4 regions of the Agrobacterium sp. O3.4 genome follow, and region 4 is predicted to be linked to each of the others. Evidence: riboswitches for the same ligand, from Rfam matches in the RefSeq annotation. Region 4 holds a riboswitch; each other region holds the start of a gene.
The links. Region 4 has a riboswitch for cobalamin ahead of M0412_RS05480 ((2Fe-2S) ferredoxin domain-containing protein). Riboswitches for the same ligand answer to the same signal wherever they lie in the genome.

Region 1 (2,196 bases), 180 kb from region 4:
AGGGTTACGGGCGGTGCCGGAACGCTGGCGTTTTTTCCGATTTGAATTTGCAGGACGGTGCCTGCGGCCATAGGATCATAATCACCATGGCGGCGAAAGCAAACGGAATGTCTGCGTCCGCCAACGATCAGAGCCAGACTATCGACAGCCCCGGGAGGCAGCATGCGCAGTTCCATCGAAATCTTCAACATCCGCACCCGGCAGATGCGGGTGGTGTGGCAGACGCCGGAGCTGTTCGAGGCGCCGAACTGGTCGCCGGATGGCAAATATCTGCTGTTGAACAGCGAGGGGTTGCTCTATCGCCTGTCCCCATCCGGTGATGCTTCACCGGAGAAGGTCGATACCGGCTTTGCGACGCAATGCAACAACGACCACGGCATTTCGCCTGATGGTTCGCTGTATGCCATTTCCGACAAGGTGAAATTCGGCAAGAGCGCCATTTATCTTCTGCCATCGGCGGGCGGTGCGCCAAGGCTGATGACGAAGAACCTTCCTTCCTATTGGCATGGCTGGGCGCCGGACGGGAAGAGTTTCGCATATTGCGGCATTCGCGATCAGGTCTTCGACATCTATTCCATGGATATCGACAGCGGCATCGAGACGCGTCTGACCCATGGTGAGGGCCGCAATGACGGGCCGGATTATTCGCCTGATGGTGCGTGGGTCTATTTTAATTCCAGCCGCACCGGGCTGATGCAGATCTGGCGGGTGCGGGTGGATGGCTCCGCTGTGGAGCGCATCACTGACAGTTCCTATGGTGACTGGTTTCCGCACCCGTCTCCCAAAGGGGACAAGGTGGTGTTCGTCTCCTATGACGGCGACGTTTTCGACCATCCGCGTGATCTCGATGTGCGCGTGCGGCTGATGGATATGGATGGCGGCAATGTCGAAACGCTGTTTGAGCTTTTCGGCGGGCAGGGCACGATGAACTCGCCCAACTGGTCGCCGGACGGTGATGAATTCGCTTATGTGCGTTACTTCCCTGTGGCGTAATGCGATTTGGCTTTCGTTAAGGTCACATTGCCGCACCGGCCTCGCGATACTTGCATTCGCAAGCCTTCTTGCTCATAGCTTCCTCAGTCAGGTGCCCGCCCTTGTGGCGGGAGAATCGGGAATCCGGTGAGAAACCGGAACGTGCCCAGCGCTGTGAGGCGGATGCCCTTTTCAAAAAGCCACTGAAGTCATTCGGGAAGGCGAAGAGGGCGGATGAAGCCGAGTCAGAAGACCGGCCTGGCAGGATAGACCGAACCGCGCGGACGGCGGCAGGTTGCTGAAGAGGCGCGTCGTGCATGCGAAAACCGGCATGGTTTCGGCATCCGCGCGCCCGCATTGTTGGGGTTAAACGATGCCGACCGACCCGTCCGCTGGCAATCCATTGCAAACCGATCCATTCGACCATGCGCTTTCGCCTGCCCAGCCATTCTCCGGTGCGGAGCGCGAGGCGATCTACCGCGCCATCGAGACGCGTCGCGACGTGCGCGACCAGTTCCTGCCTGATCCGCTGCCGGAGGAGCTTGTCGAGCGTCTCCTGAAGGCGGCGCATTCGGCTCCCTCTGTCGGTTTCATGCAGCCGTGGAATTTCACGCTCGTCACCGATGGGGCCGTGCGCCAGGCCGCCTTTGTGGCCTTCAGCCGGGCCAATGAAGAGGCGGCGGCGATGTTTACGGGCGAGCAGCAGGCGCTTTATCGCAGTCTCAAGCTCGAAGGCATCCGCAAGGCGCCGCTCAGCATCTGCGTGACCTGCGATCCAACACGCGGTGGCGAGGTGGTGCTGGGGCGCACCCACAATCCGCGCACGGATGTCTATTCCACAGTCTGCGCCATCCAGAACCTCTGGCTTGCCGCCCGCGCCGAAGGCATCGGCGTCGGCTGGGTCAGTATTTTCCACGACAGCGATATTCGCACCATTCTTGATATCCCTGAGCACATCGAAATTGTCGCCTGGCTGTGCCTCGGGCGCGTCAATACGCTTTATACCGAACCGGAACTGGCGGTGAAGGGCTGGCGCCAGCGTGTGCCGCTGGAGGAGCTGGTGTTTCGCAATCGCTGGGGTGGGCGGTAAGGCACTGATAACGGTCTGCGGATGAAGTGAAGCGTTGCCGCTTTTTCTTCTCCCTGGGGAGAAGGTGGCCCGAAGGGTCCGATGAGGGGGCCAGCTCACCGAATATCGCTGACGTTGCCCCCTCATCCCGCTGC
Region 2 (2,196 bases), on a different contig from region 4:
GGCCATTCCATAAGATAGGGCTTTGTGACACCCATCAACCATTGATGGCAAGGATGGCATTCCATGCCGATCTTGAGCGAGCCGCGCTGGCCGTGGCGATAATCTGACAGGACATCTTCGGCCCTTTCGATCTGTGGGAGAACGCGCTGCGCCAATGTCACGATGTAGCGGCCGGCCTCGGTGAGACGGAGGTTGCGGCCGTCCTTCTCCCACATCGGCACGCCATAGCGTTCTTCCAGCTTGCGGATCGTGTGGCTAAGAGCAGACTGGGAGACGTTCAGCCGCTCCGCCGCCGCTGTCAGGCTGCCCAAGCGGTCGACTTCACGCAGGATCGATAGATGTTGTCTGTCCAGCATGTTATGCCCGACCTTGGTAAGGAGCCGGGTGTGCAGGAGTGCTATCGCGGACAGGAACCGGCCGGTGGTCCGCGTCGACCGCGACCATCGTGAAATGTCCGGTGGCGGTAATATGTCTCTCACCGGTCAGCAGGTTTTCGGACCAGAGTTTTGTTTCGATGGACATGGAGCTGCGGCCAACACGCGTGACGTGCGCCACCGCCTCGACAATCTCACCGATCTCGATTGATCTTGCAAAGTCGATGCGCTCGGATGAGGCCAGTACCACAAGCTTGCCGGAGTAGCGCGACGCCGCAACGAATGCCGCCTTGGTCATGTAGGCGATCGCTTCGCCCCCGAACATCCGGCCTACACTGTTGGCCTGATCTGGAAATACGATCTCCACCATGGCCACTGTTTCACTGGCTTCCCTGGTTTCTTCGGGAGCGAGTACGGGCAAGGCGTAGCTCGATGCATTCTCGCCCTCTGGAACGGCAACCATATGAAAGATGCCCTTCGTACAGGTGTGTCGTTGACGACCGACAATGGTTTCCGCCACCATTTCGACCTCGACCGTCAGAGAGCGACGGCCGGCCCTGACTGGTCTGGCCGTGAATTCGACGATGTGCCCGATGCGCGCCGGCTGCCGGAAATCAATGCGCTCGCAAGAGGCAGTCACGAAAGGTGCCCGCCCGAACCGGGTCGCCGCAATGAAGGCAACACGATCCATGAGCGCGAGACCGGTTCCTCCGAAGAGCGTACCGTGGTGATTTGTATCTCCTGGAAAGACGATATCGATAAGACTGGTTATTGCGCCGCGCTGAGCAGGCTTTTCTATTGTCGGGATTTCTGTCATCGGCACTACCATCAGCTTTTGGCAGGGCAGGAACATGACGCAAGACGACGGCACGGGAATGCCTGTCGCGAAAGCGGCACTCCGGGACACCCCGCCCGTGGACGTTATCTATCGCGGCAGGTCTCCTGGCTTACGGGTCGTCGCTTTGGTCCGTCTTCCCGAGGCTTGCCTCAGTGACATGGATGGACTTTCGCTCGCCGTTTACAGTTGCGGGGGCAGCTTCGGCTTCAGGCAGCAAAGCCCTGACCGAATTCCCTCTTAGCTCCGGACTTTCGCCCGCAGAACCACGATGACAAACCAATGTCGTATGTCGCTGGAGTGGTCAAGGCGTCCACCATCGGTTTCGTGGAAGTGAAGGTCATCACCTCGGCCGAGATATACATCCGTCCCGCCCTAAGGGTTTCGGAAGACTGGGACATTCCCAAACTCCGGGCGGACCGTCTCTCGTACCAAATCATGAGCAGGGCTCATACTTCCGTGAGATAATACCATTTTTATTCGATCGATCTCTCAGGCACAAAACGCACATCGCTCTCGGGTCGGGACAGATTAAAAGCTGTCGACTGAGGCTATTGAAAATAACATCCGGTGCGTCCTGAAACTTACGTCAATGAAATCAGGGTTCATCTGGGGATTTAGGGCGTTCGATCGTGATGACCAAAGATTTTAGCTTCAATATAAAGAAGATTTCTTTTGATGAGGGGTATCGCCCGTCAGAAAATACGCGCGTCACGACGAATTTTGCCAATCTCGCCAGAGGCGAGAACCGCGCAGAGAACCTCCGCAACGCCTTGAGGATGATTGACAATCGTTTCAACGCTCTGGCGCACTGGGATAACCCCGAAGGTAATCGTTATTCTGTCGAACTCGAAATCATTTCGGTTGAGATGAATGTCGGTGCGCAGGGCAATAATGATGCCTTTCCCCTGATTGAAATCCTGAAAACGAATATCGCTGATCAAAAGACCGGCGAGCGCATCGAAGGTATCGTTGGAAACAACTTTT
Region 3 (2,196 bases), on a different contig from region 4:
GACGACAATCTTCGCCGCCCTCGGCAGATGTTCGAGCACATGAGCCTTCGCCTTCTCGAGACCGGCATCATCGAGAAGATCAGCCTTGGTCAGCACGATGAGATCGGCGCAGGCGACCTGATCCTCGAAAACTTCCTCTACCGGATCATCGTGATCGAGCGCCTCGTCATTGGCCCGCTGGGCGGCAAGTGCTTCCATGTCGTGGGCAACCTGTCCCTCGGCAAGGGCTGCGCCATCCACCACGGCCACCACGGCATCCACTGTCACGCGGCTCTTGATCGCCGGCCACTGGAAGGCCTGCACCAGCGGCTTCGGCAGTGCGAGGCCGGACGTTTCGATGAGGATATGCTCCACCTTCGGCTGGCGGCTGAGGATTTGTTCGATAGCGGGCTGGAAATCATCCGCCACCGTGCAGCAGATGCAGCCATTGGCCAGTTCAACGATGTTTTCTTCCGGGCAGCTTTCAATGCCGCAGCCCTTGAGAATTTCGCCATCGATGCCGATATCGCCGAATTCATTGACGATGATGGCAAGCCGCTTGCCATCCAGCTTTTCGAGAAGGCCGCGCAGCAGCGTGGTTTTTCCGGCCCCCAGAAAGCCGGTGACGATGGTGCAGGGAACGCGGTCCAGAAGGGTGCTCATGATCTCTCCTCGGTAAAATTGAATGGGGGAATGCGCGCCACCATGCCGCGCTTCAATGGTTCGGGGCGGCCGCGCCAGGGCATCAGGCCGTCTGCGGAGGCGGCCAGCATATGCGCGCCTGTCAGCAGGTCTTCCGCGTCATTGGGCGTCAGCCCGCCAAACACATAGGACCAGCCGTCGGCGCCACGAAGCACGGCGCTGAGGCTGCGCTTGCAATTGGCAAGGCAACTGACGGAGCGAACAACGACACCGGATGCTTCCGCCTTCGCGATGACGGCTTCGGCGAGACGCAAACCGGCGCGTGGTTCGGCATTGGGATCGGCTTCATCGCGACAGCTTCGGCAAACGAAGACCACCACACCGGAGGCCGTGTCAGCCTGCGTGTCTCCGCCTGCACATGAAGATGTCGCTGAAATATCCAAACCGTTTCGCTTCCCGCGCCTTTAAAAAAATCGTCGGGGTGCTGACATCGAAAACGGCATGCGCAGATGCGCAAACCCAATATTCGATCTGACCGACTGACCGGAGCACCCCGCCCGACAGACGTTTTTCTGAAACGGCAGGTCTCCTGGCTTGCGGCTTCAAAACACCCGGACACCGCCTTCCCGAACCCATCTTCAAGGGTCCAGTGGCTTTACGGTGCAGGCTTACCGCTTACAGTTGCGGGGGCAGCCACGGAATGACCCATTGTCCGGGTGGAACCGTGTTCCCTCTTAGCTTTTCCCGTTGCCGGGAAAAGACCGTCAGTCCGCTACCATTAGGCTGAACGAGGGGGAGGGTCAATGCCGTGGCCTGCCCCTCACGCATTGCCGGGTGCGGCAAATTGGGTATAGTCGCCGCTCCGAATGGCAGGGGCATCGGTCCCGCACCGCAGGATGAGAAGGAAAACGCGATGACGCGCGACATCAGCGATAACGAAGCCGAACGCCACCGGCAGAAAATGGTCAACCGCAAGACGGTTCAGGATGCCGAAGTTGCGGCAAAGACCATCGAAAAAGGTCTGCTGATGATCAATACCGGCCCGGGCAAAGGCAAGTCCACGGCGGCCTTCGGCCTTGCTTTGCGCATGCTCGGCACCGGGCGGCGGGTCGGCGTCGTGCAGTTCATCAAGGGCGCATGGTCGACGGGCGAACAACAGGCTCTGACGCTTTTCGGCGACAAGGTTGTCTGGCGCACCATGGGCGAGGGTTTCACGTGGGACACGCAGGATCTGAAACGCGATGTTGCCGCAGCCACAAAGGCCTGGGAAGAAGCCAAGGTCCTGATGGCCGACGAAACCATCGGCCTCCTGATCCTCGACGAACTGAACATCGCGCTACGTTACGACTACCTGCCGCTGGAAGAGGTCGTTGAAACCCTGTCCAGTCGCAGGCCCGATCTGCATGTCATCGTCACCGGCCGCAATGCCAAGCAACCGCTGATCGACGCTGCCGACATGGTGACGGATATGACCCTGGTGAAACACCACTTCAAGGCGGGCGTGAAGGCGCAGGCCGGGATAGAATTCTGACATGACCGCACGGGTGCTGATGTTTCAGGGAACCGGCTCGGACG
Region 4 (2,196 bases):
AAGTGCGCTTCAGGGGCATCTGGCAACCCATGCGGCGCGCGAGGGCCGGCCGTTCAAACTGCGTATCCGTCTGGATAGTTTCGAAGATATCTGCGCCATGGTCAGCAGCGGTGTCGGGCTTGCCATCGTGCCGGAGGTTTATGCCTTGAGGTACCAGGCCGAATTGCCCTTCAGGACAGTCTCGATCTCCGATGTCTGGGCGCGCCGTCATCTGCTTATCTGTGCTCGAAGTTTTGCGGGACTTCCCGTACATGCCCGCGCCGTGGTCCATTATCTGACGGCGTTGAAAGGCTAGGTCGCCTGTCTTTCGGCGATTTGACCCACAGACATCAAACATTGTGGTTTCGCGTCCCGCCAGTCTCTCAGCCAATTCCTTAGAGGAGAGCCTTGACGGCCAGGTATCTGTCATGCTTAACGTTACTTTATAACGTAACATGATTATAAAGCTTTGTTGCGTGGAAATCAGACTACCCGTGCAGGCGGTTGACAGTGACCGGCGGCAGTGTAGGGTCGCTCCGTCATGGTTCTTTCGCCGCCCGGCGGAAGCTAAGAGGGAATCCGGTTAAATTCCGGAGCTGTCCCGCAACTGTAAGCGGTGAGCCGATCGCCCACGATGTCACTGGCAGCGATGCCGGGAAGACAGGTGAGACGGCCTCGACCCGCAAGCCAGGAGACCTGCCTGACATCATGTAATTCCGTGGTCGGGGGGTGCCATGGGAATGATGGCTGTTTCCGGTCTTCTGCCGGAGACCCGTCATTTTCGACGCCGCCTCGTGAATGAGGCAATGTGACAGATAGTACCCATCCCACCCATCGCGAGCCTTCCGTGCCGGACGCGGTGCTGCTTGTCGCCAAGTCGGCCTTTGCCGCCGCGCCTCATCAGGACATGCAGCGGCTGGCAATGCAGGCCGAAGGGCTTTGCGGCGCTCAGACCGTTCGCATCGCCTTCACGGAGCAGGGAACACCGTCACTCCATGAAGCGCTGTTCGAGCTGATCGATGAGGATGTCGGCCATGTCCTGATCGTTCCGCTGATGCTGCCGCTCGAGCCCAGTTTTCACAACTGGATGACCAAGACATTGAAACGATGGCGGGCAGGCGACCTCCGGCCATGGCCGTCCCTTTCCATAACAGCAAGTCCCACATCGAGCAGCCTGATGGCGCGCCTGCTCGAAGATCTGGCCGAAACGGCGCAGGCGCTTGACCTTTCAGGGCCTGTTCGCCCGGCAGGTGAAGGATCGCTGGTCCCGGCGCAGAAGCGTCGTGTGCTCGTCTGCCAGGGGGCGCCATGCAACTCGGCGGGTGCGGATGTGATCTGGGGTCATCTGCGCAACCAGCAGGAACGGCAGAAACTTCGGGTAACGGGAGAGGGGACCATGACCGCCAAGTCCACCTGTCTTGGCCCCTGCAACCTTGCGCCTGTCCTGCAGGTCTTTCCCGAGGGCACCTATTATGGCGGCGTCACGGAAGAGGCAGTCGATCGCATCGTTGCCGAACATCTGCTGGGTGGCCGCGTCGTTGACGATTTCGCCTACCACCCGACCGGCCGCAAACAGCGGCTTCGTAATCTGTCCGAATAGCATGAGAGGAAATAGAATGTCGGCAAAGAGCTTTTCACGTCTGGCCGCGGCCGCGCTTGCGGCCTTGATCACGGGTGTGGGCGCCAGCGCTCTCGCCACCGAGCCGTTGCGCGTTGGCGCCACCTACATCACGAGCGGTCTCGACCCGGCAAAGGGATCGAACGGCTGGGCGCTTGTCAGCCATGGCGTGGGTGAAAACCTCTTCACCGTCGATCGGGAAGGGCGGCTTGTGCCCGGTCTCGCCGAAAAAGCGGAACGCACCGGCGATCTCAGCTGGAAAGTGACGCTGAAACCGGGCCGCGCCTTTTCCGATGGTTCCCCTGTGACGGCGGCTGCGCTTGCCGCCGGTTTCGACCACACATTTGCGACTAACAAGGCGGCGCTGGCAACGGGTGGAAAACTGGATTTCGAGGCGGCCGATGACCTGACACTGACGATTACCACGGAGAAGCCGGTGGCTTTTCTTCAGGCGCTTTTCGCCGAATGGCCGCTGATCGCCTACAAGCCTGCAACCGACGGTAAGGCGCTGTTCACCGGGCCGTATCAGATTGCGGATTTCAAGGCGGATACGTTACTGACGCTTACGCCGAACACCCATTTTGCCGATGCGGATGCCC

Region 1: linked by a shared signal. The riboswitch ahead of bluB (5,6-dimethylbenzimidazole synthase) and the one ahead of M0412_RS05480 ((2Fe-2S) ferredoxin domain-containing protein) in region 4 are both predicted to bind cobalamin.
Region 2: linked by a shared signal. The riboswitch ahead of M0412_RS15770 (acyl-CoA thioesterase) and the one ahead of M0412_RS05480 ((2Fe-2S) ferredoxin domain-containing protein) in region 4 are both predicted to bind cobalamin.
Region 3: linked by a shared signal. The riboswitch ahead of M0412_RS18545 (DUF1636 family protein) and the one ahead of M0412_RS05480 ((2Fe-2S) ferredoxin domain-containing protein) in region 4 are both predicted to bind cobalamin.

The regions. Positions count from the first base shown of each region.
Region 1 is NZ_JALPZP010000001.1:956,250-958,445, forward strand. Features, by position in the region: gene M0412_RS04640 (TolB family protein) at 163-993, shown strand; cobalamin riboswitch at 1,066-1,249, shown strand; gene bluB (5,6-dimethylbenzimidazole synthase) at 1,346-2,062, shown strand.
Region 2 is NZ_JALPZP010000002.1:643,848-646,043, forward strand. Features, by position in the region: gene M0412_RS15765 (LysR family transcriptional regulator) at 1-356, opposite strand, end outside; gene M0412_RS15770 (acyl-CoA thioesterase) at 358-1,191, opposite strand; cobalamin riboswitch at 1,289-1,495, opposite strand; gene M0412_RS15775 (DUF1852 domain-containing protein) at 1,845-2,196, shown strand, end outside.
Region 3 is NZ_JALPZP010000003.1:289,331-291,526, forward strand. Features, by position in the region: gene cobW (cobalamin biosynthesis protein CobW) at 1-642, opposite strand, end outside; gene M0412_RS18545 (DUF1636 family protein) at 639-1,064, opposite strand; cobalamin riboswitch at 1,183-1,402, opposite strand; gene cobO (cob(I)yrinic acid a,c-diamide adenosyltransferase) at 1,535-2,152, shown strand; gene M0412_RS18555 (cobyric acid synthase) at 2,154-2,196, shown strand, end outside.
Region 4 is NZ_JALPZP010000001.1:1,138,059-1,140,254, forward strand. Features, by position in the region: gene M0412_RS05475 (LysR family transcriptional regulator) at 1-295, shown strand, start outside; cobalamin riboswitch at 505-698, shown strand; gene M0412_RS05480 ((2Fe-2S) ferredoxin domain-containing protein) at 788-1,579, shown strand; gene M0412_RS05485 (ABC transporter substrate-binding protein) at 1,596-2,196, shown strand, end outside.